3 regions of the Brevibacterium sp. H602 genome follow, and region 3 is predicted to be linked to each of the others. Evidence: predicted binding sites of a transcription regulator. Region 3 holds the regulator's gene; each other region holds the start of a gene.

Region 1 (10,556 bases), on a different contig from region 3:
GCCCCAGTCGAACGCGGGCGGCTCGTACGGTGCCCAGTCGTACAGTCAGAACAGCGCCTACGCGGCCAATGCGCAGTACGCGGGCGGACCCGGATACGTGTACCAGCAGCTTCCGCCGACCAACGTGCTGGCCATCGTCGGTATGTGCGCCTCGATCTTCGGCGTCATCTCGTCCGTCTTCATCGGCGGCATCGCCGGCATCATCATGGGCCACATCGCCCGCAAGCAGATCCGCGAACGCGGAGAGCGCGGCGACGGCATGGCGATCGCGGCCCTCTGGGTCGGCTACATCGGCACCATCCTCTGGATTCTCTTCTGGGTCTTCATGATCCTGCTCTACGTCGGGATGTTCGCCGTGCTCTTCGCGGCTGAAGGCGCTTCGTGATCGAGGATTCCTCGAATCCGAACTCTGAGTTCACCTCGGACGAGGATCCAGCCTCAGACGAGGGCCACACCGAGCCGGCCAATGACCGAGCCGACGACAACCCCACCGAGGCGGCGCCGTCTGACGACATCGACCAGACTGATGACGCGGGGCTGAGTTCCGGTCCGGACCTCACCGGCGGTCGACTGATCCTGGTCGGGACTCCGATCGGCAACCTCGGCGATGCGAGCCCGCGGATGCGGGAGGCCATCGAAACGGCCGATGTCATCGCCGCCGAGGACACGCGTCGGTTCCTATCACTGGCGCAGCGGCTCGACCTCACGCATACGAAACGGGTCATCAGCGTCTTCGATCACAACGAGGGACACCGCGCTCCCGAGCTCGTCGACATCATCGCCGCCGGTGAGACCGTTGTCCTGCTCTCTGACGCGGGAATGCCCGCCGTCTCCGATCCCGGCTACCGCGTGGTCAAGGCCTGCGCCGAGGCGGGACTTCCGATCACGTCGACGCCGGGGCCGTCCGCGGTGCTCATGGCTCTCGCGGTCTCGGGACTGCCGAGCGACCGGTTCAGCTTCGAAGGGTTCCTGCCGCGCAAGTCCGGGCAGCGCAAGACTCTGCTGACCGACCTCAAGGCCGAGAAGCGGACGATGGTCTTCTTCGAAAGTCCGCACCGCATCGCCGATGCGATGGACGACTTCGCCGAGATCATCGGCGTCGACCGGCCCATGGCCATCAGCCGTGAGCTGACGAAGACCTACGAGGAGACTCTGCGCGGAACCGTCGGTTCACTGCGCGGTCAGGCCGCCGAAGGACTGCGCGGGGAGCTGACCCTTGTGCTCGCCGGCGCCACCGAAGTCGAAACGGCTCCTGAGGACCACCTCGGCGAGGTCAGCGGACTGGTCGACTCCGGTGTGCGTGCCAAGGATGCGGCCGGACAGGTGGCGAAGAAGTTCGGCTTGTCCAAGCGCGACGTCTACGAGGCCTGGCTCCACCGCGACTGAGGTGCGGGGCGGATGCACTCGCACGCCCCACCCTGTTGAGCAGTTCGGTACACCCTGCTTTGAATTGCACTTGGAGGAACCTGCGCAAATCAGAAGTCCCTGTGCCGAAAACAGCGTCGAGCCGCGCAAATACTGTGCGGCTCGACGCTGTAGTCATCACCAATTGCGGGCAAGTATTCGCCTGTATCGGGATTGTGGGGCCGATGACTTCGACGCTATTTCCTGTGGACGGTGCGAATCAATCCACAGGCAGCTATCTCACCCTGTGCCACTACCGCGGTGCAGCTGCACGATCGGCAGATGACACTTGCATTTCTGGATAAGTACAACGTCGTCGATTACAGAACTCTCCGTGCAGTCGGGATGAGCCATGTAGCCATCTCCAGCGCTGTGGACTGCTGTCTGCTGAAGCTGTCAAGGGGAACCTATTCGATCATTCGTGCCTGCACTGAGCACAAGCACCGGCCGGTGACGAAATTGATCAGCGATGACGACTGGGTCGACTTCTTTCGCACGACGACACCGTTCAGTCGCGCAGCGGACTATCGTTTCGATGAACACGTGGCACGTCTCAAGATCGTGCACTATCGCCACTTCCGGGCAGCAGATGCCGTCAGCGGAGTGTCGGCCGCGATTCTTCACGAGCTGCCGTTGTACAAAGCTGAGCTGGAGCGGATCGTTGTGTCGCATCCGTCCGCCGCTTCGCGCAGTCCCGAGATCATCAGGTGGAGACGACATTTCAGCCCGGAGGACGTGTGCAGGGTCCACGGAGTCAGATCCTTCACGCCTGTCCGGACTGGGCTGGATCTGATAGCTGAGAGCGGACCGGCAGGCGGCATGGCTGCGTTGGAAGGCGGATTGCGCACGCAGGTGGAGCGGGAATCCGGCGATTCACAGATCGGCATGCGCAATCCACAGCGCATGCACACGATCGGCCGAGAGATCGTGGCTCGTGACTTCGTCCCCGCGGCGATGAGGCTACGTCAGGGACGCGAGCGGGCTCTGCGAATCCTGGCGATCATCAGTCCGCTGTCGGAGAACTACGCAGAGAGCCGGACATCGTTCGCTCTCCACCAGATGGGACTCCACGATTTCACCCAACAGTGGAATGTCGGACGCGACGGCGATCTTCTCACCAGGCTCGACTTCCTGCACCGGCCCACCAACACTGTTCTCGCATTCGACGGAGGTCAGAAATACGCCAACTTCGGTGGCGAGCGGCTCAAGCATGAAGGCCGCCTGCAGAACGAGCTGTTGAACATGGGCTTCAGAATCGTGCATCTGGAAATCAACGACGTCATGAACTTGAAGCGGTTCGAGATGAAGCTGTTCGCCCAGGCCCCGCAGCTCCTGGACTACCGGGGCAAACCGACGCTGAAGTAGTGCAGAGAATGTGACGCGGAGTTCTGTGATCGGAACGGACGCAGCCCGGCCAACGTGGCGGACTCAAGCCGCGGATGGCTCGCCTGTCTCTCTAATGCACAGTTTGTTCAGTGAGCCGTTGGAAGAAACCTATGCCGAAACTGAGGTCGGAGGGGCACTGTCGCCATTTCGGAGCCGAATCCGGTACGGGGAGGGCCGCTGCTGGAGGCCCGTCCGGGATACGGGTTGTGCCTGGAAAACCCGCACGCGCCCTATGGCGCATCCACTCCGTACCCTCGACACACCACAACCCGACCAGCACACCACACACTGCGCCCCACGCACCTGTCACCCGCCTGCGCTGTGTCCCCGCACCCACACCCACGCCCACCCACGCCCCACACCGTCACGCGGACATCCGCCCGCGCCCACCCACGCCCACCAGCTCACCGCCAGCGGACCCATGCGCGCCCGCCGCACCGCGTCCCTTAGACTGAGTTCCCTATGGGTTACTACTTGACGACAGCGATTGCCTACCCCAACGGGGCCATTCACATCGGGCATGCCTATGAGTACATTGCGGCCGACACGATCGCCCGGTTCAAGCGACTGGACAATCACGATGTCTTCTTCTGCACCGGCACGGACGAGCACGGACTGAAGATGCTGCAGGCGGCGAACAAGCTCGGCATCACCCCCAAAGAACTCGCTGACGACAACGCGAAGAACTTCCGCGACACCCAGCTCGCTCTCGGCTCGACCTTCGACCGGTTCATCCGCACCACCGACGAAGACCACTACGCCGCCTCGCAAGCCATCTGGCGCAAGCTCGAAGAGGCCGGCGACATCTACCTCGACACCTACTCCGGCTGGTACTCCGTGCGCGACGAGGCGTTCTACACCGACGACGAGACCGAGGTCGTCGACGGCGTGCGCCTGTCCAAGGAGACCCGCACTGAGGTGACCTGGACGGAAGAGGAGAGCTACTTCTTCCGCCTCTCGAAGTACCAGGACAAGCTGCTCGAGCTGTACAAGAACCACCCCGAGTTCATCGGTCCCGACTCCCGCCGCAACGAGATCGCCTCGTTCGTCGCATCCGGGCTCAAGGACCTCTCCATCTCCCGCACCACCTTCGACTGGGGTGTGCCGGTGCCGGGCAACGACAAGCACGTGATGTACGTGTGGATCGACGCACTGACGAACTACCTCACCGCCGCCGGCTACCCCGATGACCAGGAGCGCCTCAGCAAGTGGTGGCCCGCCGACGTCCACATCATCGGCAAGGACATCATCCGCTTCCACTCGGTCTACTGGCCCGCGTTCCTCATGAGCGCCGGCATCGAGCTGCCGGGGCGCGTCCACGCCCACGGCTTCCTCTTCAACTCCGGTGAGAAGATGTCGAAGTCCGTCGGCAATGTCGTCGATCCCCTCGACCTCGTCGACGCCTTCGGCTTGGACACCCTGCGCTTCTTCCTCTTCCGCGAGTTCTCCTACGGCCACGACGGCTCGTACACGAAGGACTCGATCATCACCCGGAAGAACTCCGACCTCGCCAACGAGTACGGCAACCTCGCCCAGCGCTCGCTGTCGATGATCCAGAAGAACTGCGACGCCCAGGTGCCGCAACCAGGCGAACTCACCGAGGCGGACGAGAAGCTCCTCGCGCTCGCCCGCGCCGTGCCCGACACCGCCCGACGCCACGTCGACACCCAGGCCCTCCACCTCTATGTCGAGGCCTGCTGGAAGGTGCTGTCCGAGGCCAACCGCTACTTCTCCGCGCAGGAGCCGTGGAAGCTGAAGAAGACCGATCCCGATCGCATGGCCACCGTGCTGTGGGTGACGATCGAGGCCGTGCGCATCATCTCCATCCTCATCCAGCCGGTCATGCCCGATTCCGCGGGCAAGATCCTCGACCTCCTCGGTGTGCCCGCCGGAGTCGGTGAGGCCGGCGCGAAGGTCCTGCCGACCGCCGTCGAATCCGGGTCCGGCGCCGAGGCGATGGGGGCCGTATCGGCGAGTGCGGCCATCGGTGTTGCCGCCGGAGCCGCCTACGCGTCGGCCGCCCTGGCGCCGAATGTCGCCGAGGCCGCTGCCGATGGCATCGCCGCCGCTGAGGCGGATCCCCGGTCGTTCGCAGCCGTCGGGTTCCCGCTCGAGCCGGGCACGCCCCTGCCGAAGCCCGAACCCGTGTTCCCGAAGTTCGTGGAGGAGACCGAATAATGGCCTCGCGCGCCGCCGGAACCTATCCACCGGTGCCCGAACCGCTCGCTCACCCCATCGTCGACACCCACACCCACCTCGACATCTGCACAGGTGTGCGGCTGCCGCTGGGTGCCGGTGAACCCGAACCCGAGGTGACCCCGGACGCGGACGAAGAGTTCCCGTCGCTGGATTTCTTCCATGACACCGCCGCCGAGGCGGGAGTTCGTCGCATCGTCCAGATCGGCTGCGACCTTCCGGCAGCCCGGTGGACGACCGCGCTCGTGGCTTCCCAATATTCCGGCACCCCCGCCGAGGCGGCCGACCCCCGCACCGTGCCCGCTCCTCCTGCCGAGGGTCGGACGTGGATGATCGGCGGAGCCGCCCTCCACCCGAACGAAGCCCCGCGGCTGGCCGAGCGCGGCCTGCTCGACGACGCTCTCACCGAGATCGAATCGCTCGTGAGCTCGCATGATCGTATGCGTGTGGTGGGGGAGACCGGCCTCGATTACTTCCGCACGGCAGAAGAGGGAGTCGCCGAACAGCAGCGTTCTTTCCGTGCCCATATCGAGATCGCCAAGCGCACCGGACGCGCTCTGCAGATCCACGATCGGGAGGCACATGCCGATGTGCTGCGCATTCTCAAGGAGGAAGGCGCCCCCGATGTCACGATCTTCCACTGCTACTCCGGCGACGAGGCGATGGCCCGTGAATGTGCTGCCGAGGGTTACTACATGTCTTTCGCCGGCAACCTCACGTTCAAGAACGCCGACGAGCTGCGGCGGGCAGCGGCGGCCGCTCCGTTGGAGCTGCTGCTGACGGAGACCGACGCACCCTTCCTCACCCCGCACCCGCATCGCGGGAAGCCGGGAGGTCCCTACCTCACGGCGATCACTGCGCGGAAACTCGCCGAGGTGCGTGGGATGAGCGAAGAGGATCTGTGCGCGGCCGTATGGAACAACGCGGAGCGAGCCCTCGGCAGCTGGGACTGACAACCTCGGGGGAACTGGGCTGAGGATCCCTTTCACCCGACGAGGCGGCCGGTCGCCGGGTGCTGTCGCACAGCGTCCGCTGGGCCGACTGAACCCAACGATCTGTGAGCGAGGTAACGGGACGCAGCGCCGCCTCGGCGGGGACGTATCACGATCGGGAATGCCCCGGAAACACGGGGAACTCCAGGTCAGACGCGCCCTCAGGAAACTCACACCGTTACATTTCCGTGATATTTTGCGAACCGTGTAACGAATCGGTTACAGTGAACAGGTCGATAAACTCTGCTCAGGGATATTTTTGTGATTGATTTTCTGAAGAACCGCAAGGTTCAGATCGCTGCACAGGCGGTCGTGATCACTGGACTCGTCGGTGGCACGGGCGCAGTTGTGACCATGAACAAGCCCGTGACCTTGGAGGTCAACGGACAGGCCGAAGAGATCCGAACCTTCGGTGGAACGGTCGGGGACATCCTCGACAGCCACGAAATCGATGTCGATAAGCGCGACCAGGTCAAGCCCGGTGTGGGCACCAAGGTCGACCGTGACATGACGATCACCGTCAACACGGCCAAGAAGGTTGCGCTGTCCGTTGATGGCAAGGAAACGAACGAATGGACCAACGCGAACACCGTGGGTCAGGCTCTGGCCGACCTCGGCGTCGACGCGAAGGGCGCCGATCTCAACGCGAAGGCCAGCCAGCGTCTGAAGGACGAAGGCAATGACATTGAGGTGACCACGTCGAAGGACCTCACCGTCGTCGCCGACGGCAAGGACCACAAGGTCTCGGCCGCTGTGGGCACCGCCAAGGAAGCCCTCAAGGACACGGGCGTCAAGCTCGACAAGGACGACTTCCTGTCCGTGCCGATGTCCGCCGAGGTCTCCGACGGCCAGGTGCTGACCGTCAACCGCGTGAAGAACGACACCGTCAAGGACAAGCAGGCCATCAAGGCCAAGGTCGAGACCAAGAAGTCCGATTCCCTCTACGAGGGTGAGACCAAGGTCGAGACCGAAGGCAAGGACGGCGAGAAGCAGGTCACCTACAAGGTCAAGACGATCAACGGCGAAGAGGTCAAGAAGGAGAAGAAGGACGAGAAGGTCCTCTCCGAACCCAAGACCAAGGTCGTCATCCAGGGCACCAAGAAGAAGGAAAAGCCGGCTGACACCGGCGGTTCCGACTCGGGTGACTCCGGCGATTCCGGTTCGGGCGACTCCGGCGACTCTGGCGGAGATTCGAGCACCGGCGGCGGCTCCGGCTCCGGTGGTGGCGACATGAGCACCGCGGAGATCAAGGCCATGCTCGGCGGACCCGGATCCAAGTGGTACCAGGTCGCCAAGTGCGAATCGAACTTCAACCCCCGTGCGGTGAACAAGTCGAACAACGCACACTTCGGCCTGTTCCAGTTCAAGCTCCAGACCTGGCAGTCGATGGGCGGCAGCGGCAACCCGGTCGACGCCAGCCCGCGTGAGCAGTTCGAGCGGGCCAAGAAGCTCCAGGCTGCAGCCGGCTGGGGACAGTGGGCCTGCGCCTGATCTGAGATCAGGTGTGCAGCTGCCGACTGGGCGCTTGCAAAGGCTATGAACTCTGGCCGCCATTGACAACAGATATCGACAACTGAGCTGAGGCGGTCAGCAAGGAGCGTGGGCCCCGAGGAGAGATCCTCGGGGCCTACGCTTTTTGGTGTCTCGCCGCTCCGACTTCCAGGCCCAATCTGAACTTTCGCCCAGAGCATGACGAATTGTTGGCACTCAAGTTGACCGAGTGCTAAGAGCGTTCTAGAGTCGAATTAGCACTAGCACTCATTGAGTGCCAGTTTCATGAGACGGTCGAATCGCTCGGCACCCGCGACGACGAGAGGTTCATGGCAGCAGCCGCCGTCTGACTCGATGAAATAGAACCCAGCGAAGGGAGAGGGCCCGATATGTCGGTCTCCATCAAGCCACTCGAAGATCGGATTGTCATCCGTCAGGTCGAAGCAGAACAGACTACCGCCAGTGGTCTGGTCATTCCCGAAACCGCCAAGGAAAAGCCTCAGGAAGGCGAAGTTGTCGCAGTGGGCCCGGGCCGCGTTGCTGACAACGGAAACCGCGTGCCGGTCGACGTCGCCGTCGGCGACAAGGTCATCTACTCCAAGTACGGAGGCACCGAAGTCAAGTACGCAGGCGAAGAGTTCCTCGTGCTCTCGGCTCGCGACGTGCTCGCCGTCATCGGCTGAATCCCCTGAACAACTACTTCACTGACAGGAGGACGAATGCCTAAATCATTGGAATTCAACGACGAAGCCCGTCGTGCACTCGAAAAGGGTGTCAACACCCTGGCCGACACCGTCAAGGTGACGCTGGGGCCCAAGGGCCGCAACGTCGTGCTCGACAAGAAGTGGGGCGCTCCCACAATCACGAACGATGGTGTGACCATCGCCCGTGAGGTCGAGGTCGACGATCCTTACGAGAACCTCGGCGCACAGCTGGCCAAGGAAGTCGCCACCAAGACCAACGACATCGCCGGTGACGGAACCACCACCGCGACCGTGCTCGCTCAGGCCTTCGTCAACGAAGGACTGCGCAACGTTGCCGCAGGTGCCGCACCCGGACAGCTCAAGCGCGGCATCGAGACCGCCGTCGAGGCCGTCTCGCAGCAGCTGGGCACGATCGCCCGCGACGTCGCCGACTCCTCGGAGATCGCACACGTCGCCGGTCTGTCGGCTCAGTCGCCCGAGATCGGCAAGCTCATCGCCGATGCCTTCGACAAGGTCGGCAAGGACGGCGTCATCACGATCGACGAGTCGCAGGCTGCGTCCGTCGAACTCGAGATCACCGAAGGAATGCAGTTCGACAAGGGCTTCCTGTCGCCGCACTTCGTGACCGACGCGGATCGCCAGGAGGCTGTGCTCTCCGACGCTCTCATCCTCATCAACCAGGGCAAGATCTCCAACATCCAGGAGCTCCTGCCCGTCCTCGAGAAGGTGCAGCAGGCCGGCAAGCCGCTGTTCATCATCGCCGAGGACATCGAGGGTGAAGCTCTGTCGACCCTGGTCGTCAATAAGCTGCGCGGAATCATCAACGTCGCCGCCGTCAAGGCTCCCGGCTTCGGTGACCGTCGCAAGGCCATCCTCGAGGACCTCGCCGTCCTCACCGGTGGCCAGGTCGTCACCCCGGACATGGGCATGAAGCTCGACCAGGTCACCCTTGAAGAGCTCGGCAACGCCCGCACCATCACCGTCACCAAGGACAACACCACCATCATCGATGGTGCCGGTGCCGACGATGCTGTTGCCGGTCGTGTCGCTCAGATCCGCGCCGAGGTCGAGAACACCGATTCCGACTGGGACCGCGAGAAGCTGCAGGAGCGCTTGGCCAAGCTCTCCGGCGGAGTCGCCGTCATCAAGGTCGGCGCCGCCACCGAGGTGGAGCTCAAGGAGCGCAAGCACCGCGTCGAAGACGCCGTGTCCGCTACTCGAGCCGCCATCGAAGAGGGTGTCGTCGCCGGCGGTGGATCGGCTCTGATCCACGCTGCGAAGGTCCTCGACGGCAACGACCTCGGACTGTCCGGTGACGCACTCACCGGTGCCGAGATTGTCAAGCGCGGAGTCGTCCAGCCGCTGCGCTGGATCGCCGCCAACGCGGGCCAGGACGGCTACGTCGTCGTCGCCAAGGTCGAGGACCTCGAGTCCGGCCAGGGCTACAACGCCGCCATCGACGAATACGGCGACCTCATCGGTGCCGGAATCATCGACCCCGTCAAGGTCACCCGTTCGGCGCTGCGCAACGCCGCTTCGATCGCCGCCCTGGTTCTCACCACTGAGACCCTGGTCGTCGAGAAGAAGGACGAGGAGGACGAAGACTGAGCCATCCGCTCGGACTGAGTCACCTCTGACCACGACAGTGGCCCGGAACATCACGTTCCGGGCCACTGTCGCATTCACCGTCACCGAGGCGGCACAGCGTCGCGACGGGGCGGCACAGCGTCGCGCCGAGGCGGCACAGCGTCGCGACGGGGCGGTAGAGCGTCGCGCCGGCGTGTCGTCGCTGCTGGCGAGGCTCCATTCGGCTCACCCTTCTCTGGAATGCACACCGAAGAACGTAGGCATTTCGGAGGAGCAGGGTGTCCCAAAGAATCTGCTTCGGCTGCGACCGTGTCATAGTTGCCGGCTTTGAGCCCGCGCGGAGCGCCCGGCCGTAGCGCGTCCGGACGTAGGGCACTCAATCGTCGGTGTGCTCGGGCCTGCTTAGTCGCGCTTCGCTTCGACGTGCGCTCGCAGGCGGGCGAGGTCCGCGCGGACCATGTCGGCGTCGCGGTCGAACTCGGCGTCAACGACATCCGGCAGACCGGACAGAGTGAAGACCACCTTGGCGCCGGTGCCGTTGGCGAGCACCCGCAGGGGATTGTGAACGACCGTTCCGTCGGGGAAGATCACGTCGTGATCGAGGATGCCCAGCTGCGTGTGCGGGCCGAAGCGGACCTCGACCTCACCCATCGGGGAATCCGTGATCCAGCGGCCGCCCTCCTCGCGGATACCATTGCTCAGTCCCGCTGCCCAGGCCGGAAGGTTCGCGGGATCCCCAGCGAAGGCGGCCACCTCGGTGGGGGAGGAGTTGATAGGTGTCGAGAGGTGAAGCGCT
Region 2 (10,556 bases), on a different contig from region 3:
GAAGGACTCCAGGGTGAGGAGCAGAAGCTCACTCTTGCCTCGCAGCGCCTGCAGGCCAAGGTCGACGCCTTCCGCACGAAGAAGGAGACGCTGAAGGCCACGTACAACGCTGCCGACGCACAGACCAAGATCGGCGAGGCGTTCTCGGGCATCTCGGAAGAGCTCGGTGACGTCGGGCTCGCCGTCCAGCGCGCCGAAGACAAAACCGCATCGCTGCAGGCGCGGGCCGGTGCCGTCGATGAGCTCCTCGCTTCAGGTGCCCTCGACGACGTCACGGGAACCCAGAAGGACGATATCACCGCCCAGCTCGACTCCCTCTCCAGCGAGAACGACGTCGAGATGGAACTCCAGCGGATGCGTGAGTCCCTGCCTGCCGGGTCCGAGAAGCAGGACCAGAAGTCGCTCGAAGGTGAGGATCAGCAATGATCATCCGCATCATGGGCGAAGGCCAGTTCGACGTCAAGAACGTCGACCAGGATCTGCTCCAGAAGTACGACAACCAGGTCGAAGATGCCGTCAACGCCGGCAACGAGGAAGCCGCCCGCACCGCGCTGAGTGCCCTCCACGACTACGTCACGGCAAACGGGCAGCCCGTCGCCGATGACTACCTCGGATCCTCCGATGTCGTCATCCCCTTCGTCGACGCCACCTTGGCCGAGATCGCCGAACTGCTCACCGGCGAGGGCTTCATCCCGGACCCGGCCTGAAACCACAGAGCACCGAAATGCACCCGGCCCATTGTCTTCGACAGTGGGCCGGTTCTGCCACTGCCAGAGAGGAATCCCGGTGAAGAATCGCTTCGTCAAAGACAACGGACTGACCATGCGGATGGGATGGACGATCTTCCTCAACGGCCTCATCTATGTCGTGCTCATCCTCGCGATCTGGATGATCATCGGCCAGAGCGTCGGCGGCGTCATCATCGCCGTCCTCATCAGCGCTGGCGCGTTCTTCTTCCAGTGGTACTTCTCCGACAAGATCGCCATGCGTGCCATGGGCGGACGGGAGGTCTCCCCCGAGGAGGCTCCGGAGCTGCATACGATCGTCGACCGACTCTGCCAGCTGGCCGATTCGACGAAGCCCCGCGTGGCCGTCTCGAACTCTCCGATCCCCAATGCCTTCGCCACCGGCCGCTCCCCTGAGCGCTCGGTGGTGTGCGTGACCCGTGGTCTGCTCGAGAAGCTCGACCGTGATGAGGTCGAGGTCGTGCTCGCTCACGAGCTCTCACACGTCGCCCACCGCGATGTCACGGTGATGACCGTTGCCGGCGTCACGGGAGTCGTCGCCGCACTGATGATGCGCGCCGGCTACTACATGAGCTTCGGACGGTCGAACAACAATAACAACGGCATTCCGATCCAGCTGCTCTTCATCCTCGTCGGAGCCGTCGTCTACGGGCTCTCGTTCGTCCTCATCCGCGCCCTCTCCCGGTATCGCGAGTTGGCCGCCGACCGCGCAGCAGCCATCCTCACCGGTGCACCGTCCACCCTGGCGTCGGCGCTGACGAAGCTCAGCGGAGACATGTCCAAGATTCCGGAGAAGGATCTGCGGTCGTCCGCCTCGGCGAACCACCTCGCCCTCATCCCCGCCATCAGCGGAAAGGCCGCCTTCGGCCAGCTCTTCTCCACTCACCCCTCACTCGAGAAGCGACTGGAGCAGCTGGCCCAGATCTCCGCCCAGCTCTCCCGCCCCGAGTGAGCACCCACCGCACCCTTTGAACTGCGCACCACCGAAATAGGAGCTCCATGGGATTCTTCGACGCACTGCTCGGTCGGTCCAAACCGAAACGGGCCAACCTCGACGACCTCTTCGCCCTGCCGCCGGCGGCACTGACGCTGCAGGCCGCAACCGGCTTCACCCCCACCGGCGTCGGAGCCGTCGCCTTCCGTCAGGTCGAGGGAGCCGCGTTCCAAACCGCTGAGTCCGAAAGCGTCGCCCTCATCGGCTCCGACCCGGCCGCCTCGGTGAGGCAGGAGAACGACGGCTTCGGATTCACGTGGCAGGTCGTTGCCGATGAGAACGCCGAGGTGGTCAACCTCGTCACGAACATCCACGCCGTGAACTCGGCGCTGGTCAACCAGGGCTTCGACACGATGCTGCTGTGCACCACCGTATACTTCGTCCACCCCGACGGGCGTCGGATGGCGTTGGTCTACCAGTACAAGCGCGGAACCTTCTATCCGTTCGTGCAATTGGGCCCGAAGCAGCGGGACAATCCCCTGGAGATCCAGGTCAAGGGCATCCTCTCCAACGAGTTGCCGTTCGAAGAGGACACGTCGAACTGGTCGGCTCTGTGGGATGCCCCGGGCATGAACGACACCCCGGGAGCTCCTGAATTGCAGTAGGGAGCTCAAGTCGAACAGACAGTAGTTCAGTCTGAACAGACAGCGTTTCAATCCGAACAGACAGATGGAGGGCGTCCCCGCGGGGACGCCCTCCTCTCATATCTGCAAACTGTCAGCCTTCCTCGGCAGCCACCTCGATGACTTCGCCGAGAGCTTCGATGCGGTCGCCGGGACGGATCGTGGCACCGCGGCGGGTCTCGACCTCACCGTTGACGCTGACCTCACCGTCGGCGATCATGTCCTTGGCCATGGCACCGTGTTCGGCGATTCCGTGGAGTTTGAGCAGCTGGCCGAGTCTGATCGAATCGCCGCGGATCTCGATCGTGTCCATCAGAACATGTCTCCGAATCCGTCGAACAGACCGCCGCCGTCACCGCCGTCGCCTCCGAAGAAGCCACCGCCGTCACCGCCGCCCATGTCGCCACCAGCGTCACCCATGTCTCCGCCGGCGTCGCCCATATCGCCGCCGTATGCGCCGTCCCAGCCGCCGCCCATGCCGCCGAACATCATGGCGCCCATGAGGACGCCGGGCAGCAGGCCGGAGCCGGCGTAGGAGTTGAAGTAGCCGCGGTTGTATTCGGCGTAGGCCGGTCCGGCCTCCCAGTAAGCGCGACGGGTGTGACCGTCACCGGTGACGACCTTGCGCACCAGCGGGTCGGCTCCGACGGCGACGCGTTCGGCGTCGGCGGCGCACACGGGCACGGGGCGCAGCTGGCCGCCGGCCGGGGCCCAGTCGATGTCTTCGACCGAGGGACCGTGCTGCGGGTTGAAGAAGCAGGGCGGACGACGCACCGGCAGGGGTTTGCCTTCGACCCGGGCGCGAACGCACTTGGCGGCGTAGCGGCCGTCTTCGAGCGCCTCGGTGACGTGGCGGATGTCAGTGGGTTCGGAGACCTTCTCGAGCGTCTCCTTCGCGACGTCGTACGAGTCGAGCGCCTGCTTGTAGTCCTGCGCTCCGCCCGTGTCGAGGTCGACGCCCGCGGTGATGACGTCGAGTTCGGCGACTTCCTCACCGAATGCGGTGACGTCCTCTTCAGCAGTCTTCTTCACCTGCTGAAGTTCAGCGGCGTGCAATTCCCGCTGCCGCTTCTTCTCCTTGCGGTGACCGATGAAGAAAACGGCCCCGAGAACTACGAGCAGCAACAGAAATACTTCAGTCACGATCCATGCCTCCCAGGCTAGCTTTGTCCTCGAACAGTATGCCCGATGAAACTGACAGACGTCTGAGCCTGTGCCCCACATCCGCTCAGTCCCTGACCGTCGACGACGGCTCAGACCCAGGCGGTGGAAGACCGCTGCACGAGATCATGCGACACCGGTGTGCGCAGGTCAGACGGCACCGGTCATCGCCCCGCGTACCACCGTCTCAGACGGCCTATGCGCCACCTCTTCAGACGAGCGCCACCGCCTCAGACGAGGGCCACAAGACCTTTGACCAAGGCCGCGATCCCGCCCCCGAATGCGAGGACCAGCATCCCGATCCGCGCTGCGCTCACGTCGATATGTCGGGAGAGCCAATCTCCTCCGGCGAGGCCCGCCACAAGGACGAGTCCGAGTCCGATCCAGACTCCGAGTTCCAGATGCGGCCAGGTCCCTCCGTCGATGATCACCTTCATCACCACCGCCGAGGCGGTCCCGACGACGAGGAACGGCTGCAGGGTGGCCGCGAACGACCGTTGTTCCCAGTTCGTCAGCACTGCGTAGGCGCTCACCGCCGGTCCCCCGGCTCCTGCCGCGGCGGACATCGCCCCGGAGAAGAGCCCGGCCGTCAGCCGTGTGCCGCCGTTCGCGGGAATCGTCCGCCCCAGCTTCCCCAAGGTCAGCGAACTGATGAGGGAGACGACGATGAGTGCGCCGATGAGGATCTGCAGCAGTGGGGTGGGCAGCGATGACGACAGCAGTGCGCCGGGGATGGTGCCGATCACCGCTCCCAAGGCAAGGTGTCGGAAGGGCGGCCATTCCACTTCGGCGAAGGTGCGGACGAAGACGGAGAATGAGGCGACGATTCCGCAGATGTTGACGAGGATGACGCCGCTGAACGGGTCGAGGAGGAGAACGAGGAAAGGGCCGCTGACCAAGCCGAATCCCATCCCGGTGACGCGTTGGGACAATGCGCCGAGGAACACGGCGAAGAGGATGAGCACGACGACGGGTTCCACTCGATCGAGTCTAGTCCAGCCCGATTCCCGGCTGATCCTCAGTCTCACCGCTGACCGCGGGGTTAGAGTATTCACCATGAACGCCAGTCCCCTCTGGTCGCGGTTCAGCGCAGATCCCCGATCGTATGGGCAGGTCCGGGCCTCTGATGCCGATCGCGCGGTCGTCAGTGATGTCCTCTCGGAGGGTTATGCCCTCGGTCAGCTCGACGTTGAGGAGTTCGATGAACGCACCGAGGCGGCTGCGAAGATCAAGACGCTCGGTGAAGTACCAGCGCTGATCGAGGATCTCGTCCTCGCCGATCCGGCCGAGGTCGAACCTGGCAGGCTCGACGACGCAGGTCGCGCGCAGGCCCTGGCTCGCCTCGAGGCAGAGCGAGTGCCGATCACGCCGGAGCAGATCGATGCCGCGGCGCAGAAGTACTACCGGGACCGGGTGCGCCGGTCACTGCTGGGTGCAGTCGCCGGGCCAGTCGGGATCGTGCTGGCGATCTGGGCGATCTCATCGATCGCATCTGGAGGGTTCATCTTCTTCTGGCCGATCTTCGTCATCATTCCCTCGCTGCTCGGCGGTTTAGGGCACATCGCACGTAAGGACGAGATCATCCGCAATCGGAAGAAGGAGCTCACCCGCAGAGCTCGGGCCCAGCTCGGGGATGCTGAGGCCAAGCGACAGCTCGAAGAGGGCGAAGCCCCCGAGCGGGACTATGAAGCCGACTTCGGCACAGGCCTGCAACCGCCGCATCCGTCCCATCCGCCGTACTCTCCCGGACAGATCTCACGCCGGGAAGAGCGGGACCGGCACCGGTCGCATCGCCGCTACAACCGCGATAACCCCTGGGACTGAGGGCACAGCTCAGGTCCAGCGGACCCTGTTCTGGCTCAGGCTTGGAAGATCCGGATCTGACAGGTCCCGATCTGGCTCAGACCTGGAAGATTCTCATCTGCCCGAAGTCCTGAGCTTTGTGCGTGGTGAACCACATCGTGTGCGAAAAGTGCCGCAGGTCGTCGCCGTCGGCCTCGGCCTGCCAGTATCCCCATGCGGCCGCGGCCTTGCCGTGGGTGACCGCAGCTTCGAGGTGACCGACCTCGTGAGACTGGCCGGACAACTTCAACAGCGCCTCGACGACGGCGTCCATACCCGTGTGGGTTTCAACGTCAGAGGCGTGGACGATCTGCAGCACGCAGTCGTCGGCGATCACCTCGTTGAGTGCTTCTCTGTCGCCGTTGAAGAGATTCTCCTCGAACGTCGCGACGAAGACGTTCTTCGGACTGTTTCCGCAGGAATCGGTTCCGGTGAAGGTCATGGGTCCAGCCTATGCGGGGCGAGGCTGCGGAACAACGGGTCGGCGGGCCGCCTCGGCGATGGTGGTCGCCGACTCACGACGAGCGGACACGTCCGCGTGAACGATCTGACCATCGGGCCGGGATCCGGGAGTCGCAGCACGAGAACGGCCGTGCCGGCACCCCTGCGGGCACCGGCACGGCCGATCGAACAAGCGGTGGCTATCAGAAGCCCATGCCGCCCATTCCACCCATTCCGTCCATACCGGCAGCTGCGTCTGCACCTGCGGCGGCCTTCTCGGGCTTGTCGGCGACGACCGACTCGGTGGTGAGGAACAGACCGGCGATCGAGGCGGCGTTCTGCAGAGCAGAGCGGGTCACCTTGACCGGGTCGTTGATGCCGGCGGCCAGCAGGTCCTCGTACTCACCGGTTGCGGCGTTGAGACCGAATCCGGCTTCGAGGTTGGCGACCTTGTCGGCGACCACACCGGCTTCGAGGCCGGCGTTCGTGGCGATCTGCTTCAGCGGGGCTTCGATGGCAACCTTGACGATGTTGGCACCGGTGGCCTCGTCTCCCTCGAGTGCGAGGTCGGCGAATGCGGCCTTGCCAGCCTGGATGAGCGAGACGCCGCCACCGGCGACGATTCCCTCTTCCACAGCAGCCTTGGCGTTGCGCACGGCGTCTTCGATGCGGTGCTTGGTTTCCTTGAGCTCAACCTCGGTGGCGGCTCCGGCCTTGATGACTGCAACACCGCCGGCCAGCTTGGCCAGACGTTCCTGCAGCTTCTCACGGTCGTAGTCGGAGTCTGAGTTCTCGATCTCGGCGCGGATCTGAGCGACCCGTCCGGCGATCTCCTCGGCGTCTCCGGCGCCCTCGACGATGGTGGTCTCGTCCTTGGTGATGACGACCTTGCGGGCGGTGCCCAGCAGATCGGTGGTCACGCTGTCGAGCTTGAGCCCGACTTCCTCGGACACGACCTGGCCACCGGTGAGGATGGCGATGTCGGCGAGCTGAGCCTTGCGACGGTCACCGAAGCCCGGAGCCTTGACGGCCACGGACTTGAAGGTGCCCTTGAGCTTGTTCAGCACCAGGACGGCCAGGGCTTCGCCCTCGACGTCTTCGGCGATGATGAACAGCGGCTTGTTGGACTGCTGAACCTTCTCGAGGACGGGCAGCAGATCCTTCACGTTCGAGATCTTGGAGTTGACGATGAGGATGTAGGGATCCTCAAGGACAGCTTCCTGGCGATCGGTGTCGGTGACGAAGTAACCGGAGATGTAGCCCTTGTCGAAGCGCATACCCTCGGTCAGTTCGAGCTCGAGTCCGAAGGTGTTGGACTCCTCGACGGTGACGACGCCTTCCTTGCCGACCTTGTCGATGGCCTCGGCGATCAGTTCGCCGATTGCAGGATCTCCGGCGGAGATGCCAGCGGTGGCGGCGATCTGTTCCTTGGTCTCGATGTCGATGGCGTTGTTCAGCAGCACGTTCGTGACGGCCTCAACGGCCTTCTCGATGCCGCGCTTGAGGCTGAGCGGATCAGCACCGGCTGCCACGTTGCGCAGGCCCTCGCGGACGAGGGCCTGTGCGAGCACGGTAGCGGTGGTGGTTCCGTCACCTGCGACGTCGTCAGTCTTCTTGGCGACTTCCTTGACGAGTTCGGCGCCGATCTTCTCGTAGGGGTCCTCGAGTTCGATCTCCTTGGCAATGGAGACGCCATCGTTGGTGATGGTCGGTGCGCCCCACTGCTTTTCGAGCACGACATTGCGACCGCGGGGTCCAAGGGTCACCTTGACCGCGTCCGCAAGCTGGTTGAGGCCAGCTTCGAGTCCTCGACGAGCTTCTTCGTCGAATGCAATCATCTTTGCCATAGTGGCTTAGATCCTCCCTGATGGAGTGGAGTGGGAATCCAGAGCAGTCATCAACGCCCGCGACGGCAGAGAGTGTGTCCGCATGTTCCATTCCACATATGGACCACGCTCTCGAGACGACTGGTGGGAACCCATCGGTTTTCACCAGTACTAGATTTAGCACTCTCCCCATGCGAGTGCAAATATTTGTCGCCCGCCAAGATGGGCGAGGACAGTTCGGATCCGCGAGCTGGCGGCGCGCGAAGGAGTCGGGGAGGGCAGTTCGGCCCAGCGCGAAACGCTTGGCGCAGGTGGCGCAGGCGGCGGTGCAAGTGGCGCAGGCGGCGGTGGCGCGGGCCTCAGATCCTGCCCGCCGCTGGTGCCCCGAGCCTGCGAATAGGCTCCGACCGCGGCCCGCAGGTCGACTCCAGAGGCCTCCCCGTCCGCACTCCAGGCTTTCGGTACTGTCTACTCTGAAAAACACACCGAGGAACGTGAGCAATACGAAACAAGGTGGTCAATTACGTCGATTGATCCAGCAAGTCGCAGGCATCAAATGGACACGAGGCGCCGAGGGCCCCGCCGGCTCTCCCCCCCGCAGGCACTACCTCCACAGGCACCCCCGCCCGCCGGCTCTCCCCCCGCAGGCACCCCGCCAGCAGCCACTCCCTCGCGCTGGCACTGAAAAGCGCCGAGCAGTTGCCTGCTCGGCGCTTCCCCCGTGCGATTGGTGCCGGTCGGCCCGAAAGCCGTTCCGACGCCCCGCCGCAGCGGATCAGAAAACTGTGCTGACAGCAGCCAGTCTCAGAGGAGGGTGACGGACTCCGCCTGAGGACCCTTTTGTCCTTCTCCAACTTCGAACTGAACCTGCTGGCCCTCTTCGAGAGAGCGGTAGCCGTCCATCTGGATTGCGCTCCAGTGAACGAACACGTCCTGGTTGTCGCCTTCGAGGGTGATGAATCCATAGCCCTTTTCAGCGTTGAACCACTTGACGGTACCTTGTGCCATTACTTCTCCATACAGTGCAGTGCCATTGAAATCCCGCATCGCAGCCGCGATCAGATGACCCCACCCGAGATACGGAAGCTAGTAAAACTCAACTGACCCCGCGACTTCTCTCATTGACCTCTAGAGAATAATCTCGGTGAAGCACGAATAGAACACAAGGTGCTGTGCTTGCCTAGCTGTTGCAACTCTACCGCAGGCACGCATCCCGCCTAGAGTGGTTCAGCACTGTTATAGATTCGTTATCTAAGGGTTTCTGCCCAGTTCACAGCAGGGATCGCGGCGAATGAAATCAGACCGTTCGGTCAGAAATTCGCCGAGGCGGCCCGCACGGTCACGACCCGACCGCAACCGAGGAGTCCCGCCGACTCATGCCCTTACGACCGAAGCGGCCGAGCCCGAACCGATCCCGCCGACTCAGCTGCGCTGCCGCGCCGCCGAACCGCATAGGATCACTCCGAGTCCCCGCCTTCGCTGGACTCGGGTCCGCGATCGGCGATGTCCGAACAGATGACGACGGTGACGTCGGCTTCGAAGTCGGACGAGGCCTCCGTGGCAGAGACTCCCAGCGACTTGGCGACGAGCTTGGCCTGGGACGCGTTCTCTTCGCCGTTGTAGTACACGGTCGAATCAGTGAGGTTCGTCGAATAGTTGCCGACCTGCCCGAGTTTCCAGCCCTTCTCCTCGACCGCCTCGGAGAACTTCTTCGCAGCACCGGAGACGCCGGAGCCGTTGAGGACGTCGACGGTGATCGAGTCGTCTGCGACGCTGACCTCGCTCTCACTCGGCGAGGGTTCGGCCGACGCCGATTCGGAGGCCGGAGGGTCGGCGATCTTCGACTCGGGATTGCCCATCGAGGAGAAGATGATGTTGATGGCGGCCACGACCAGCAGCACGGCGACCAGGGCGAGGATGATGACCAGCGAGATGGCACCGATGTTCGACGACGCCGCGGACTCCTGTCGATGGGCACCGCTGCGCCGTCCGGGCTCGATCTCGTCGAATTCGTCGGTCATGTCTACCTCGAGACGCGGGCTTGGGCGCGTTCGCTCTGCCGCGTGCTGCGGATTCGGCGAAGGCGCTTGACCAGCATGGGGTCGCTGGCCAGAGCTGCAGGGTTGTCGAGAAGCGAGTTGAGTATCTGGAAGTAGCTGGTGGCTGACATATCGAAGCGCTCACGGATCGCGTGGTCCTTGGCGCCTCCGTATTTCCACCACCGCCGCTCGAACTCCAAAACGGCCACCTCGAGCTCGCTCAGTTCTGAGGTGTCGTCGTTCGGCGGCATAGAGGTTGTGCTCCTTCGAGAGGTGTCTGTGCTTCTATATTATCGCCCGATCGGCGGTACTGAAATTTCCGGCGCGCCGCCGCGGATGGGAGGTCGGTCCCCGAACGGCCCAAGTCAGTCCCCAACTAACCGCACCACCCCGCCGCACGGCACCGGATCGGTGACCATGACGACGGGGTGAAGGGAACGACCTTCGCCGAGGCGGGGCCGCCTCGGCGGACCGGGTGACCCGATCGCCAGGATCGGGTCGACCCCGCGTTCGACCGCGAGGGCAGACCCGCCTCGGCGGGGAAAAGGATCAGCGGATGCGGATGTTGACCTGCTTGATCTGGGTGAATCCCTCGAGCATCCCTTCCAGCGATGCCTCGCGGCCGAAGCCCGAGGTCTTCATGCCGCCGTAGGACTGACCGGCCAGCTGGCCGCCGCCCTGATTGACCTGGACCCAGCCGGACTCGATGCGGTTGGCCATGGTCAGGGCTGCGTCCACATCCTTGGTGAAGACGAAGGCCGCGAGACCGAAGTCGGAGTCGTTGGCCATATCGATGACCTCGTCGATGTCCTTCCACGGGATGACGGAGAGGACGGGGCCGAAGATCTCTTCGCGGCTGGTCTGCCAGTCGTTCTTCGCCTTCG
Region 3 (10,556 bases):
CAGCCGGAGAAGTACGCGGAAGAGCTCGCCAACCTCATCGGCTGCGAACCTGAGGACTGCCTGCTCGTGTCCGGCAAGACCGGCGAAGGCGTCGAGGAGGTCCTCGACCGCATCATCACCGATATCCCCGCGCCCGTCGGCGATGCCGAGGCCCCGGCCCGCGCGATGATCTTCGACTCCGTCTACGACACCTACCGCGGCGTGGTCACCTATGTCCGTGTCATCGACGGCTCTCTGTCCCCGCGCGAGAAGATCGAGATGATGTCGACCGGCACCACCCATGAGCTGCTGGAGATCGGCGCTTCCATGCCCGAGCCCAAGGCGACGAAGGGACTGGGCGTCGGCGAGGTCGGCTACCTCATCACCGGTGTCAAGGATGTGCGCCTGTCGAAGGTCGGCGACACCGTCACCGCCGCTGCGGGACCCGCGACGGAGGCCCTCGGCGGCTACCGCGAGCCCAAACCGATGGTGTTCTCCGGACTCTTCCCGATCGACGGGTCCGACTACCCGGTGCTGCGCGATGCGCTGGACAAACTCAAACTCAACGACGCCTCTCTCGCCTACGAACCCGAGACCTCGACGGCTCTGGGCTTCGGCTTCCGCTGCGGATTCCTCGGTCTCCTCCATCTCGAAGTGCTGCGCGACCGCCTGGAACGGGAGTTCGATCTCGACCTCATCTCCACCGCCCCGTCCGTGATCTACGACGTGACCATGGAAGACGGTTCGGAGACCGTGGTGACGAACCCGAGCGAATACCCGACGGGCAAGATCAAGGAAGTCCGGGAACCGATGGTGCAGGCGACCATCCTCACCCCCAGCGACTACATCGGCGCGGTCATGGAACTGTGCCAGGATCGCCGAGGCAAACTCCAGGGCATGGACTACCTGTCCTCGGATCGTGTGGAGATCCGCTACCGTCTGCCGTTGGCGGAGATCGTCTTCGACTTCTTCGACCAGCTGAAGTCCCGGACCAAGGGCTACGCCTCCCTCGACTATTCCGACGACGGGCAGGACGCCTCCGACCTCGTCAAAGTCGACATCCTGCTGCACGGCGACCAGGTCGACGCATTCTCCGCGATCGTCCACCGCGACAACGCCTACTCCTACGGTGTGGCGATGGCCGGGAAGCTGCGCAAGCTCATCCCGCGTCAGCAGTTCGAGGTGCCCATCCAGGCGGCCATCGGCTCACGCATCATCGCCCGCGAGACGATCCGCGCCATCCGCAAGGACGTGCTTTCGAAGTGCTACGGCGGCGACATCAGCCGTAAGCGCAAACTGCTCGAGAAGCAGAAGGAAGGCAAGAAGCGGATGAAGATGGTCGGCACCGTCGAGGTTCCGCAGGAGGCGTTCATCGCGGCCCTGTCCTCCGACGAGCCGGAGACGAAGGACAGCAAGAAGTAAGTGCCCGCACAACCGACCGGTGAGGTCCCTCCGCGCGACGGTTCGCTGCCGACATCGGTGGGGATCGGGGCTGCCGAGCGGGGGCTGAGCCTCTACATCCACGTCCCGTACTGCCGGGTCCGCTGCGGCTACTGCGATTTCAACACCTATACCGCCGACGACCTCGGCCCGGGCGCGTCCCGGGAGGACTACCGCAGCAATCTCGCCCGTGAGCTCGATCTGTCCGTGTCCACCCTCGCCGAGGCAGGGGCCGGCGATCGTGAGATCTCGACGATCTTCTTCGGCGGAGGCACCCCGACCTTGCTCGCAGCGGATGTGCTCGCCGGGGTGATGGACGATGTCCGCGCCCGCTTCCGCCTGGCCGAGAATGTCGAAGTCACCACCGAAGCCAACCCCGACACCTTGGATCCCGCCTACATCGCGACCCTTGCCGGAGCCGGTTTCAACCGCATCTCCATGGGCATGCAGTCGGCCGTGCCGCACGTGCTCGCGACCTTGGACCGCACCCACGATCCGGAGAAGATCCCCGAGGTGGCCCGCTGGGTCAAGGACGCCGGTCTCGAACTCAGCCTCGACCTCATCTACGGCACTCCGGGGGAGTCGATCGACGATTGGCGTCGCTCTCTCGACGTGGCCCTGTCCAACGAGGTCGATCATATCTCGGCATATTCCCTCATCGTCGAACCGGGAACGAAGATGGGCGTGATGGTCCGCCGCGGCGAACTGCCGATGCCCGATGAGGACGACTTGGCCGACAAATACGAGATCGCCGATGCCGCGATCTCCGCCGCCGGTCTGCACTGGTACGAAGTGAGCAACTGGTCGGCCGGTCCCGAGACCCGCTGTGAGCACAATATGGCCTATTGGCGCAATGCCGACTGGTGGGGGTTCGGGCCCGGAGCTCACTCACATGTCGGAGGCGTGCGGTTCTGGAATGCCAAACACCCCCGGGCCTGGGCCGATCGGCTGTTGGCGGGGGAGTCCCCGTCGATCGGTCGTGAGGTCCTCGACGTTCAGACCCGGGAGATCGAACGGATCATGCTGGCGGCCAGGATCGACCGTGAGCTGCGCCTGGATTCTCTGGCTCCAGGCAGCGAACAGGCGATCAGCACCTTCGTCCGGCAGGGGCTTCTCGACGCCGATGGCGCCGCAGCCGGCTGGTTCCAGCCGACTCTGCAGGGACGTCTCATGGCCGACTATATGGTGCGCATCCTCACCGAATACGTGTGAGCCGACGTCCGTTCGAGTCTTTCGTACTAGGCAATACACCGGTAGTGTCAAGGTAAGTGGTGTTGCCTGTGCGGATGCGGAGGAGGAGTTCGTCGATGAATTCTCCTGGCCGAAATGAGATCGGAAGGCCCCGGCAGCCATCCCCACCACATCACGCTCCATTGGGAAATCGCGCAGCGAATGAACAGAGATTCGCAGCTGCGGCAGCGGCGCGCGAAGCTATGAAAGCCGGGAGGATACCGGTGGTTCCCGCCGCCGAGCCTGCGATCGTGCGTCGCCCGTGGGAGGTCGTCGTCGCGGCTGTTCTCGGGGCAGTGGCTCCGATCTTCGTTCTTCTCGCGCTGATTGTTGCGGCATTCACCGGTGGTCGGGTTCTACGGGTGCTCGGGTGGGTCCTGCACGGGGTCGGTGATTCGACCGAAGTATCAGGCGTCTCGGTCGCCGGTGACGTCTCTGATTTCCTTGCTCAGGTCATCCTCGTCGTCGGAGCGGTGGCCGGCTTGGTCGTGATGGTCGGCTTCGCCGTCTACGCCTGGAGGATGTTCGTCGGAACGGGGCCAGCACGGTGGGTGGCGCTCGTGTGTCTGGCCATTGGGTTCTTCGTCATCACTCCGTTGAGTCCGCTGCTCATCAGCGGGTTCCTTCTTCTGGGCGCGTTGAGTGTGGTATTCGCATTCCTTCCGCGGTCTTCGGCGTGGTTTGCCGGGCGGAGACGGAACCGGGCCGTTCCCGAATTGTCGGGAACGGCCCGGAGGCGCTGACTGGTGATGAGGTGTTGACGTCGACTGCAGTCGAGATCATACCCACCGAATCACTTGATGAACTGGATGCTCATCGGAACCTTATAGACCTCGCCCTTGTTGGCGGCGACAGCGGCCAGGATCATGAATACCAGAGCAACGACCCAGATGACCAAGAAGAGGATCCCGCCGATGCCGAAGGTGATGACGGCGAGGATGTCGGCGATGATATAGGCGATGATGAGGGTCAGTTGGAAGTTCAGCGACTGACGGGCCTGTTCGCGGATGAAGGGCGACTCATCTTTCTTCACGAGGAAGACGATGAGCGGAACGATCCAGGCGGTGAAGATTGCGCCGACCTGTGTCCACATGGATGTGGAGCGTTCTGACGGGCTCGGCTGCCAGAGTCCCGCCGAACCCGGCCCGTAAGCCTGGGGCGGCAGCGCCTGAGAATTGAACGAGCCGGGATTCCCCGCCGAATTCATTCCGTATCCCTGTGGGCCACCGTAGGGCTGTTGGCTTCCGTGTCCGGGCTGACTGCCGCACGCCTGCTGCGAACCGTAGCCCGGCTGGGAACCATACTGCTGCTGAGGATTCTGCTGCTGAGATCCGTAGGCCGGATTCTGCTGCTGGGAGCCGTACCCGGGCTGGGGCTGCGAGCCATAGCCCGGCTGTGATCCCTGCTGAGGATTCTGCGGCTGAGAGCCGTGGGCCTGACCACTCTGCTGCGGCTGCGAACCCTGCTGTGGCTGCGAACCCTGCTGTGGCTGCTGGGTATACGGCTGTTGCGAGCCCGACTGCGGGGAATAGTTCGGAGGCATCGGCTGTGACTGTCCGTTGTTCGGCTGCTGCGGGTTGTCCGACATGAGAGTCCCTTCAGAGTGTGCGATCACTCCACACTAACCCAGTGAGTGTGGGCTGTCCCAGTGCAAGTGAGGTGACGGGGATGGTCACTTCACGAAGTTGATGGTGAGCGGGAACTTATAGCCCTCGCCCTTGTTCGCTGCGACGGCCGCGATGATGTAGAAGACGCAGTAGACGAACGGGACGATGAACGCCGCATACATGATGATCATGCCGATCCCGAATGTCACCAGTGCCAGCATGAAACCGAGGAACATGAAGATCATGAAGGCACCGAAGGTGACGATCGTGTTCGTGATCATCGCATTGAGGCCCTGACGCGAATGCTCCCGGACGAACGGCGATTCGTCCTTCTTCACGAGGAACATGATGAGCGGCATGAAGCCGAAGATGAGCGAGCCGAGGTGGGTCCACATTGCCGTGGTCCGGTCGGGTTCGTGGGCCATCCAGAACTGCTCGGAGCCGGGTCCGTAGGCCTGCTCAGGCAGGGAGCGGGAGTCGAACATCGCCGGGTTGTGCATCTGCGGCATGCCGTAACCAGGCTGAGCTCCGTATCCAGGCTGTGCGCCGTAACCCGGCTGGCCCCCGGGGTTCGGCTGCGCCCCATATCCCGGCTGAGCGCCGTACGCTCGCTGCGAACCATACCCCGACTGCCCACCGGAACCCGGCTGACCGCTGTGCGTCTGCGGCTGCGAATACTGCTGGCCCTGCGGCGCGTAGGGCTGCTGCGAACCGGAGGCCTGAGAGTAGTTCGGCGGCATCGGCCGGCTGCCCGGCTGCTCGGGGTGATACGACATGGGGATCCTTTCGAAGAGTGCTTGCCATTCACCCTAACGGAGCGACGTGTCCCGAGGATGTCGGGAAAGCCTCACTCCTGTGACAGATTCGGCACACATCCCCCGCGCCGCACCACCGCCGACTCTCAGCCAACGGTGACGAAGTCGATGAGCTCCTCGACGCGCCCCGACAGAGTCGGTTCGACATCAGCAATGGTGCTCACCTTCCCGAGGATGCACACCCACCCGCGGGCAACGTCCCGATGGTCGGCGTGCGGCCATCCGATGCGACGCAGTATTCCCGTCTTCCAATCCTCACCGCGGGGGACGACCGGCCACTCGCGGATGCCGACGACATGGGGCTTCACCGCCTGCCAGATATCGACGTACGGGTGACCGATGATGTGGACGACATCGCGGTACCGCGGATCGGACCGGACCGCCTCGGCGATCTTCGATTCCTTCGTCCCGCTCACCAGATGGTCGGCGAGGACACCGACTCGATGGTCCCGATCCGGGCCGAAGGCCTCGAGCTTGTCCGCGACATCATCGAGACCGCCCAGGGGCTCGACGACGACGCCTTCGATGCGCAGGTCATCGCCCCAGATCTTCTCGACGAGTTCGGCGTCGTGCTTGCCCTCGACCCAGATCCGCGACCCACGTGCCACTCGAGCCTTCGCTCCGACCACGGCGCGAGACCCCGAGGCCGTCCGTCCGGGCTGCTGCGCCTTCTTCTTCGGCAGCTGCACATCGACGGGCTGCCCCTCGAGGAGGAAACCCGGTCCCAGGGGGAAGGCCCGAACCTTGCCGGCGCGATCCTCGAGCTTGACGACGACACCGGCCGTGGTCTTCTCCGCGCCGACGACAGCGCCGACATAGCCGCTCATCGCATCCTCGAGAACCATGCCCAGGCCGAGTTCGACCTGGCGGGACTTCTTCGGACGGTGCGACGACGGGGAGGAACCGGAGAGCACATCGGGGCCATAGCGATCAAAAGCATTCACGGGCACCCACCATAATCAAGGACGGTCCCGCAGGCGTGCAGACCCGCAGGCCACCCCAGAAATGAATTCCGGGAACGAGAGGCGTAGAATTGGCACTCAGACTCAGTGAGTGCCAAGAGCAGGCATGGGACCGCGATCGACCGGCGAGACGGAGAGGAGACCCGCGATGAACGACAGCAGACGAGCACAGGTGCTGCGCGCCATCGTCGAGGACTTCGTCGCCACCAACGAACCCGTGGGATCGAAGGCGATCGTCCAGCGCCACACCCTCGGAGTCTCTCCGGCCACGATCCGCAACGATATGGCCGCGCTCGAACAAGAGGGCTATATCGCCCAGCCCCACACCTCTGCCGGACGGATCCCCACCGACCTCGGCTACCGGATGTTCGTCGACCGGATCGATGAATTCAAACCGCTGACCACCGCCGAGCGGCGCGCAATCTTCCAACTCATCGACGGCGATGTCGACCTCGACGAGATGCTCGACCGCACCGTCCGCGTCCTCTCCGGCCTCACCCGACAGGTCGCGCTCATCCAGTACCCGACGGTGTCGCGGGCGCGCATCAAGCACATCGAGATCGTCGGACTCGGACCCGGGCGGATCCTCGTCGTCCTCATCACCGACGCCGGCCAGGTCGAGCAGAAGACCGTGATCACCCCGAGCCCGCTCGACGAAGACGCCGTCCGCGGACTGCGCGACCAGATCAACGCCGAATTCGCCGGACGCACACTCGCGCAGGTCTTCGGATCGGCCCACGCCGCCGAGGCGACCGCCACCGAATCGAGTGAGCCGGCCGCTCGTGACGACTCCGGACTCACACAGGTCAGGGCCGCCGTCGTCGACCTCGTCGCCGCGACGCGTGAAGAGCGCATCATCATGGCCGGCACCGCGAACCTCGCCCGCTCCGGAAGCGAATTCGGAGAGAAGATGGCTCCGATCCTCGAAGCCTTCGAAGAACAGGTGGTCCTGCTCAAGCTGCTCACCTCGATGGCCGAAGACCACGAGGAGATCAGTGTGCGCATCGGGCGTGAGAATACTCACGAATCATTCAGCTCGACTTCCGTCGTCGCCGCCGAATATGGTCATGACGCGGGTTCCTCGGCCAGACTGGCAGTGCTCGGCCCGACCCGAATGGACTATCCGACGACGATCTCGGCAGTCCGTGCCGTCGCCAAATACGTGTCCTCGATCCTCGATCGAGGGTAGGTCCCTTGATATCGACGAGGGACACCCGCAGACGGGCAGCGCAGAACCGGTGAGCACCGCGCAAGGGCGCAGCCACCACCACGAACAGAGAAGACCACTACGTCAGGGAGAGAGAAGTTTCTGTGGCCGATCACTATGAAACACTCGGAGTGTCCAAAGACGCTTCCGCGGCTGAGATCAAGTCGTCGTACCGGAAGCTGGCACGCAAGTACCACCCGGACGTCAATCCCGGTCACGAAGACGAATTCAAAGCCATCTCACTGGCCTACGACGTGCTCTCCGACCCGGAGAAGCGCCGCAACTACGATATGGGCGGCGGCGAGAACGGTCAGGGCTTCCCGGCCGGCGGCGGATTCGGCGGATTCGGCGACATCTTCGAGACCTTCTTCGGCGGTGGCGGCGGTCAGGCCGGAGGACCGATCCCGCGCACCCAGCGAGGCAAGGATGCCCTCGTCGGAGTCAATATCGACCTGAAGACCGCGGCCTTCGGCGGCACCGTCGACCTCGACGTCACCACTGCAGTCGTCTGCGACACCTGTTCGGGCGCGGGCACGCAGGAAGGCACGAAGATCGAGACCTGCTCGCTGTGCCACGGAGCCGGCAGCGTCCAGCGCATGACCCGGACCCTGCTGGGTCAGATGGTCACGAACCAGACCTGCAACTCCTGCCACGGCTTCGGCACCGTCATCCCGAACCCCTGCCTCAACTGCCAGGGCGACGGACGCGTGCGCAAACAGCGGACCATGAAGATCCGCATCCCCGCCGGTGTCTCCGACGGCACCCGGATCCAGCTTTCCAGCCAGGGCGAGGTCGGGCCCGGCGGCGGACCCGCCGGTGACCTCTTCGTCGAGGTCATGGTCACCCGCCACGAGGTCTTCCAGCGCGACGGCGACAATCTCCGGGCCGCCGTCTCCGTGCCGATGACCGCGGCGACCCTGGGCGCCACCATCCCGTTCGAGACCTTCGACGGCACTCAGGACCTCACCATCGCCGCCGGCACCCAGTCCGGCACCATCGTCAAACTCCCCGGACTCGGCGCCACCCGCCTGCGTTCGGAGACCCGTGGCGACCTGCTCATCACCGTCGACGTCCTCACCCCGGACAAGCTCGACGACGAACAGCGCGAACTGCTCGAGAAACTCGCCGAACTGCGCGGAGAAGAGACACCGCGCGCCCAGATCTCGACCGAGAACCGCGGAATGTTCTCCCGCATGCGTGAGAGGTTCGCCGGTCGGTGAGTCTTCCCGTCTTCCGCTCCGCCACCGCCGCCGAGGCGGTCGTCGGGTCCGCCCTCACCCTCGGTGAGGACGTGGCCGGGCATGCGGTGCGGGTGCGTCGGATCGGTCCCGGCGAGGATATCGACATCGTCGACGGGGAAGGCAGACGTGCGCGCGGAACCGTCACGGCCGCCTCGGCGAACCAGCTGACGATCGACGTCACCGAGGTGACGGTCGAGGAGCGCACGGGCCCGCGCCTCGTCCTCGTCCAAGCCCTGGCCAAGGGCGACCGGGACCTGCAGGCCATCGAAACGGCCACGGAGATCGGCGTCGACGACGTCATGCCCTGGGCCGCCGAGCGCTCGATCGCCGACTGGCCGGCCAAGAAGCGGGAGAAGATGGCCGCGAAATGGGAGAACCTCCTCGGAGCGGCCTCCCTGCAGGCCAGACGAGCACGATTTCCCATCCTCCACGACCTCGTCCGCGGAGCCGCCCTGGCCAAGGCCCTCGACGACGCTGATGCGGTCTTCGTCCTCCACGAGACCGCTCAGCGCAGGCTCTCCGAAGCGCTGGATGGCCTGATCGCGAACGACTCGGCGCAGCTGCCGGAGCGCATCGTCTTCGTCGTCGGCCCCGAGGGCGGCATCAGCGACGGCGAACTCGCCGCCCTGACCGACCGTGGAGCAACCGCGGTGCTGCTGGGACCGACGATCCTGCGCTCGTCATCGGCGGGACCCGCCGGTCTCGTCCTGGCCCAGAATTCATTGGGCCGTTGGTGAGGCATCGGACTAGGATGGAAGCACACTCAGGCGCTGCCGGTGACGGTGCGCTCACTTGCAAAGGAACATTCTGGACATCACCCCACCGAACCCGAACTCCATGAACCCCACCGACTCGGACACCGCCGCGACCGGCGACGGTGCCGCCGGCGTTGATGCCGTGCCGGACACCCAAGGTGCCGATCGCGACACCGTGCGACTGGTCATCCCCGACTCCATCGACCTCGTCGCCTTCTTCGGTCCCGGAGAATCGAACCTGCGCGCCCTGGAGAAGACCTTCGCCGACCTCGACATTCACGTCCGGGCCAACCAGGTCCAGGTCACCGGCGACTCGAAGCGCGTGGAAGCCTTCGTCAGCGTCATCGGGGAACTCAAGAAACTTCACGCGGCCGGCCATCGCATCAACGAAGAGACGATCGAGAGGGTCACGACGTTCTCCTCCGAGGGAGCGGCCGCCTCGGCGGTGCTGGGCACGAACATCCTCTCCACCAGGGGAAAGTCGATCCGTCCGAAGACGATGGGCCAGCACGACTACGTCAGGGCCATCCGCAACCACACGATCACCTTCGGCATCGGTCCGGCCGGAACCGGCAAGACGTACCTGGCGATGGCCATGGCCGTGAACGCCCTCCAGCACAAAGAGGTCTCACGGATCATCCTCACCCGTCCGGCTGTCGAAGCAGGGGAGTCCCTGGGCTACCTGCCGGGCACGCTCAACGACAAGATCGACCCGTATGTGCGTCCGCTCTATGACGCCCTGCACGACATGGTCGATCCCGAATCGATCCCGCTGCTCATCGAGACCGGAACGATCGAGGTCGCGCCCCTGGCCTATATGCGCGGGCGCACCCTCAACGACGCGTTCATCATCCTCGACGAAGCGCAGAACACGACGGCCGAGCAGATGAAGATGTTCCTCACCCGCCTCGGCTTCGGCTCACGCATGGTCGTCACCGGTGACATCTCCCAGATCGACCTGCCGGGCAAGACCCGCAGCGGACTCAAGGTCGTCCGCGACATCCTCGACGGAATCGAGGACCTGCAGTTCTGCGAACTGGGCAGCAAGGACGTCGTCCGGCATTCGCTGGTGACGAAGATCGTCGAAGCCTACGACCTGTGGGGGAATGCCGAATGAACACCGAGATCCTCAACGAGACCGACGCCGAGGTGGACCTCGACGAAGTCGTGGCCCTGACCGAGTACTTGGGCGAAGCCCTGCACATGCACCCCGGTGCGGAGCTGGCCGTGACCATGGTCGACGGGGCGGCCATGTCCGAACTCCACGTCACCTGGATGGACCTCGAAGGACCGACCGACGTGATGTCCTTTCCCATGGAT

What was found. Region 3 encodes HrcA, which represses chaperone genes, less so after heat shock. Its sites were predicted from a motif close to TTNGCACTCGNNNNNNNCGAGTGCNAA; they were not measured.
Region 1: the regulator HrcA is predicted to act here: its motif matches at 7,679-7,705, upstream of groES (co-chaperone GroES).
Region 2: the regulator HrcA is predicted to act here: its motif matches at 7,811-7,837, upstream of groL (chaperonin GroEL).

What each region holds. Positions count from the first base shown of each region.
Region 1 is NZ_JBPIZD010000009.1:19,442-29,997, forward strand. Features, by position in the region: gene ACSBQT_RS08335 (DUF4190 domain-containing protein) at 1-385, shown strand, start outside; gene rsmI (16S rRNA (cytidine(1402)-2'-O)-methyltransferase) at 514-1,386, shown strand; gene ACSBQT_RS08345 (hypothetical protein) at 1,687-2,769, shown strand; gene metG (methionine--tRNA ligase) at 3,253-4,968, shown strand; gene ACSBQT_RS08355 (TatD family hydrolase) at 4,968-5,939, shown strand; gene ACSBQT_RS08360 (ubiquitin-like domain-containing protein) at 6,240-7,469, shown strand; gene groES (co-chaperone GroES) at 7,859-8,152, shown strand; gene groL (chaperonin GroEL) at 8,189-9,781, shown strand; gene ACSBQT_RS08375 (SRPBCC family protein) at 10,163-10,556, opposite strand, start outside.
Region 2 is NZ_JBPIZD010000016.1:29,389-39,944, reverse strand. Features, by position in the region: gene ACSBQT_RS12845 (PspA/IM30 family protein) at 1-426, shown strand, start outside; gene pspAA (PspA-associated protein PspAA) at 423-707, shown strand; gene htpX (zinc metalloprotease HtpX) at 787-1,698, shown strand; gene pspAB (PspA-associated protein PspAB) at 1,746-2,345, shown strand; gene ACSBQT_RS12825 (RNA-binding S4 domain-containing protein) at 2,458-2,676, opposite strand; gene ACSBQT_RS12820 (hypothetical protein) at 2,676-3,506, opposite strand; gene ACSBQT_RS12815 (sulfite exporter TauE/SafE family protein) at 3,755-4,504, opposite strand; gene ACSBQT_RS12810 (DUF1707 SHOCT-like domain-containing protein) at 4,581-5,348, shown strand; gene ACSBQT_RS12805 (hypothetical protein) at 5,425-5,808, opposite strand; gene groL (chaperonin GroEL) at 6,011-7,654, opposite strand; gene ACSBQT_RS12795 (cold-shock protein) at 8,438-8,641, opposite strand; gene ACSBQT_RS12790 (LytR C-terminal domain-containing protein) at 9,091-9,654, opposite strand; gene ACSBQT_RS12785 (DUF3263 domain-containing protein) at 9,657-9,923, opposite strand; gene ACSBQT_RS12780 (aldehyde dehydrogenase family protein) at 10,222-10,556, opposite strand, start outside.
Region 3 is NZ_JBPIZD010000004.1:172,893-183,448, reverse strand. Features, by position in the region: gene lepA (translation elongation factor 4) at 1-1,401, shown strand, start outside; gene hemW (radical SAM family heme chaperone HemW) at 1,402-2,631, shown strand; gene ACSBQT_RS05015 (hypothetical protein) at 2,874-3,392, shown strand; gene ACSBQT_RS05010 (DUF4870 domain-containing protein) at 3,443-4,237, opposite strand; gene ACSBQT_RS05005 (DUF4870 domain-containing protein) at 4,322-5,032, opposite strand; gene ACSBQT_RS05000 (DUF3097 family protein) at 5,158-6,021, opposite strand; gene hrcA (heat-inducible transcriptional repressor HrcA) at 6,182-7,222, shown strand; gene dnaJ (molecular chaperone DnaJ) at 7,345-8,460, shown strand; gene ACSBQT_RS04985 (16S rRNA (uracil(1498)-N(3))-methyltransferase) at 8,457-9,218, shown strand; gene ACSBQT_RS04980 (PhoH family protein) at 9,319-10,353, shown strand; gene ybeY (rRNA maturation RNase YbeY) at 10,350-10,556, shown strand, end outside.